Regions from separate parts of the Cellulomonas fengjieae genome, predicted to be linked through region 1. Evidence: riboswitches for the same ligand, from Rfam matches in the RefSeq annotation. Region 1 holds a riboswitch; the other holds the start of a gene.
The links. A riboswitch is a leader RNA that binds a small molecule or an ion and turns the genes downstream of it on or off. The one in region 1 is predicted to bind cyclic di-GMP.
Positions count from the first base shown of each region.

Region 2: it holds a riboswitch for cyclic di-GMP, as region 1 does, so the genes downstream of both, KG102_RS17445 (SHOCT domain-containing protein) here and KG102_RS10925 (BldC family transcriptional regulator) in region 1, are expected to answer to the same signal.

Region 1 is NZ_CP074404.1:2,359,249-2,361,432, forward strand. Features, by position in the region: gene KG102_RS10915 (DUF3145 domain-containing protein) at 1-34, opposite strand, end outside; gene def (peptide deformylase) at 187-675, opposite strand; gene KG102_RS10925 (BldC family transcriptional regulator) at 924-1,136, opposite strand; cyclic di-GMP riboswitch class I at 1,153-1,227, opposite strand; gene KG102_RS10930 (DUF1206 domain-containing protein) at 1,303-2,079, opposite strand; tRNA gene KG102_RS10935 (tRNA-Ile) at 2,166-2,184, opposite strand, start outside.
Region 2 is NZ_CP074404.1:3,737,880-3,740,063, reverse strand. Features, by position in the region: gene KG102_RS17455 (ArsR/SmtB family transcription factor) at 1-246, shown strand, start outside; gene KG102_RS17450 (hypothetical protein) at 248-436, shown strand; cyclic di-GMP riboswitch class I at 603-677, shown strand; gene KG102_RS17445 (SHOCT domain-containing protein) at 962-1,342, shown strand; gene KG102_RS17440 (lysylphosphatidylglycerol synthase transmembrane domain-containing protein) at 1,391-2,184, opposite strand, start outside.

The DNA of each region.
Region 1 (2,184 bases):
CGAAAAGTACACCGCGGGTGATCGCACCTGCCATGTCGTCCTCCTGAACGGGCTCGAGGTTCGCCTTCCCCAACGACCTCAGTCACGTTCACAGGACTCACGGATGATGTGCAGACAGCACGCGCGGCGTGCTGGGGACAGCATGCCGGACGGATCCGCAGGGCGCCAGCCCTTGGGCAGGAACGGCTACAGCGTGTCGCGGATCGCGCGCATCGCCTTCTTGCGCACCGACCGCTCGAGGCGGTCGAGGTACAACATCCCGTCCAGGTGGTCGACCTCGTGCTGCAGGCACCGCGCCATGAGCTCGACGCCCTCGACGACGACCTCCTTGCCGTCCAGGTCGGTGCCGACGACGCGTGCGTACCAGGACCGGTGCGTGGGGAACCAGAGGCCGGGGACCGACAGGCAGCCCTCGTCACCGTCCTGGTACTCGTCCTCGGACAGCTCGACGATCACGGGGTTCAGCACGTAGCCGACCTCGTCGTCGATGTTCCAGGAGAACGCCCGCAGGCTGACGCCGATCTGGTTCGCAGCCAGGCCCGCGCGGCCGTCCGTGTCCACGGTCTCGAGCAGGTCCTCGACGAGGCCGCGCACGCGGTCGTCGATGGTCGTGATCGGGTCGCAGGGGGTGCGCAGGACGGGGTCCCCGACAGTCCGGATCTCTCGCATCGCCATGCGCAGATCCTCGCACGGCGCGCGGTTCGAGGAGGCGCACACGACGCCCGCGAGGCCCCGGAGGCCGGTGAGTGTGAGCAGCGTGACATCCCGTGGCCGTCCCGCGCGCCGGACCGCGACGGTCGCCGGTCCCCGTCTTTCCGGCAGGGCCAGCTATCACCGTCGCCGGCACGTTCGTGCGGACGCAGGAATGCAGAAAACCCCCGAGCTCATCGAGCTCGGGGGCTTTCTTGACGTTCAGCGAGAATTCACTCGCCGCGCTGCGTGGGAACACCCGTGAGGAGCGAACGCACCTCGGCCTCGTGGAAACGGCGGTGGCCGCCGAGCGTACGGACGGCCGACAGCTTGCCGGCCTGGGCCCAGCGGGTGACCGTCTTCGGGTCGACGCGGAACAGCACCGCGACCTCGCCGGGAGTAAGCAGTGCGCCCTGCGAGAGGGGGGCGTCGGTGGTCGTGGCCATGGTGGTTCTCCTGTCGTTCGGTAGCTCGGCTGGCCCTGTGGGCCCCGTGGCTTTGCGTCCCCGCCTTGCGGCGGGTTTGCCGTTGTCGCTGACAACAGGAACTATGCCCGAATCTGGACGCTTGTGCAACAACCTCCGCGCACGATTCGCGGGGCAAACGGGTGATTTAGATGCGGCCATATCGGGCGCGAACGAACGAGTAGGCACCGAACGCCACGAACCCCGCCGCGACGATCACCAGGAGCAGCACGCCAGCGGGCTGGTCGCGCAGGGTGTGCAGGGCGCCGTCGAGTCCCGTGGAGCTCGACGGGTCCGACGTCACCGCCGCCTGGACGAAGAGCGCGCCGACGATGCCGAGCGCCACGCCCTTGGCCACGTACCCGAGCACGCCGAGCCGCAGCACGACGGAGCCGGCCGTGCCCGAGGGCAGCCGGTTCAGGTCCTGCAGGAACTTCTTCTTCCAGCCCTTGTAGACGTGGTAGACGCCGACGGCGATGATCCCGAGCCCGACGGCTGCCACGAGGACCCGCCCGCCAGGAGCGCTCATGAGCGTGGCGGTCAGGTCCGCGGTCTGGGTGGACGCGGCGGACCCGCCGCCACGCGCGAAGCTGAGCGCCGCGAACGCGAGGGCGATGTAGACGACCGCGCGCCCCGCCGACTTGGCGCGGTCCCCGGTCTCGCGGGAGTGGAACGCCCGCGCCACCTGCCAGGCACCGAGCGCGACGAACGCCACGACCGAGAACCACAGGATGGCGGCACCGAAGGGGGTGGCGGCGATGGCGCTGAGCGCCCCGGACTGGTCCGCCTGCTCGCCGCCGCTGCCGAACGCAACCCGCAGGGCCAGCACACCGATCAGCACATGGAGCACTCCGCTGACTGCGTATCCCGCCCGTGCCGCCAGCTCCCAGGACCTCTGCGCATTGACCGTGCTACTTGTCGTCACGGTGACATCTCCTCCGTCTCGGGCCCCCCGTGGCGCCGATGGTGGCAGCACTGGGATGGGACGGCGACCCGAGAGCTCCGACATCGTGGGGCAGGTGGGGCTTGA
Region 2 (2,184 bases), 1.4 Mb from region 1:
GAGCGCGCCGGGGCCGGGGCGGACCTCGCCGGCCGGCCGCTGCCCACCGCGATGACCAAGGACGCGTTCTGGGCCACCCCCGACGAGACGGAGGCGCTGATGAGGGACATCGGTGCCCTGTTCGAGCCCTACATCGCCAGAGTGACGGACGCGGCCGCCCGGCCCGCCGGAGCCCTGCTCATGCGCTGGTTCGCCACCAGCCGCCCCGATCTGCACACCGATCCCGCACCAGGTCCGGAGGCATGACATGGTCGCCCTCACGTACGAGGTTCACACCCTGCGCATCCCGATCCCCCGGCTCGTCCTGCGCTCGTCGCGGGCCCGCCTCGCCCGTCGGGTGCCCGAGCCGCTCGAGCCGTGGCAGCAGACCGAGCGGCGCGCCCACGAGAAGCGGCGCGACGCCCACCTCGACGCCGCGGTGGCGCTCCGCCGCTGACCCGGCCCGGCCGCGCGGGCTGGCCGTCTGACATGGTCAGTTGCCCGACGCAAGTTGGACGCGCCCCAGCAGATACATCCGAGCGGGTGAAAATGGACGCGCGTCCGGTATTGGTCACTGCGCGCGCTTCCGCCGTGCCCTCATGTTGCTCTAATGTCGGACTTGTCAGCGAAAACGGCAAACCCTCTGCAAAGCGGGGACGCAAAGCCACGGGACCTACATGGTCAGCCGGGCTACCGAACAGACAGGACAGCGTCATGGATCAGCGTGGATACTCAGTAGACCCGTCCGAGGCCTCCAGCCCCGTGTTCCCCGCCATCCGCCTCACGGCGTGGGCCGGGATCGCCGCCCGTCGCAGTGCCGCGGACCAGGTGCCCGCCCAGCGGGAGCACGCCGCCGCCTGAACCACCGCCTTTCACAGAAGCCCCCGGACCGTGGTCTGTGGGGCTTTTGTGCTGCCCTGGGCAGCGATAATCTCGGCGAAGCGGCTACCAGCAGGGGGAGCTGCCTCGGAGAGAAGGTCGCATGGACAGTTTCGGGCAGTGGTTCTTGCTGCTGATCTACTGGTTCCTGTTCTTCGCCTACCTCGTGATCCTCTTCCAGATCCTCAGCGACCTCTTCCGTGACCGCGAGCTCAGCGGCTGGTGGAAAGCTCTCTGGATCATCGCGCTGGTGATCTTCCCGTTCCTCACCGCCCTCGTCTACGTGATCGCGCGTGGCAATGGGATGGCGGAGCGGCAGGTCAAGGCCATCCAGGAGGCCAAGTCGGAGACGGACTCCTACATCCGCGAGGTGGCCGCAGGCAAGTCGCCGGCGGAGCACATCGCGGACGCCAAGGCACTTCTCGATTCCGGTGCGATCGACGCGGACGAGTACGCCCAGCTCAAGGCCAAGGCACTCGCCTGACACCCCGTTCCGGGCCGGTACCGCTCAGGTGCCGGCCCGGACGGCTGTCTAGAGCTCGCCGGACTTCTGCAGGTACCGCATGGCCGCCCAGCCGATCGGGATGCGCAGCCAGTACGTGGCTACGCGGAACAGCACCGCGATCGACGTCGCGATACCGGGGTTGATGCCGGTGATGCTGGTCAGCGTGCCGGCCAGGGCCAGCTCGATGGTTCCCATCCCGCCGGGCGTCGGGATCAGCGCGCCGGCGGTGTTCCCCGCCAGGTAGACCAGCGCGACCTGGATGAGGGTGGCGTCCTGGCCGAAGGCGGCCAGGCTGGCGTCGAACGCGAAGATGAACCCGAGGGTCATCAGCAGGTTCCCGCCGACGGCGAGCGCCAGCCGCCACGGCTGTCCGAGCACCTCGATGAGCCGCGGCCACGTCTGGCGCAGCATCGGCATGGTCTTGGTGAGCACCCACTGCCGGACCTTGGGAACGAGGAGGGTGGAGGCGACCAGGGCGGCCGCGATGCCGATGACCAGGAGCACTGCCGGCGACACCGGCAGGGACGACTCGTTGTTCCCCGACACGATCGTGAGCACCAGGAGCAGGCCGAGCGTCACGACGAACTGGCTGACCTGGACGAGGGCGACCGTCGCGGCCGCGAGCGTGGTGGACACCCCGCGCTTGGTCAGCATCCGCAGGTTCAGGGCGGCCGGCCCGATGCCGGCGGGAGCGGCGAGCCCGACGAACGTCGCGGCCGTCTGCACCAGGGTCGCCCGCCAGACGGGCAGCTTGACCGGGGAGAACGCGACGAAGGCCAGGGCGGCGCCGAGGAGGGTGAGCAGGCCGAGCAGGAAGGACA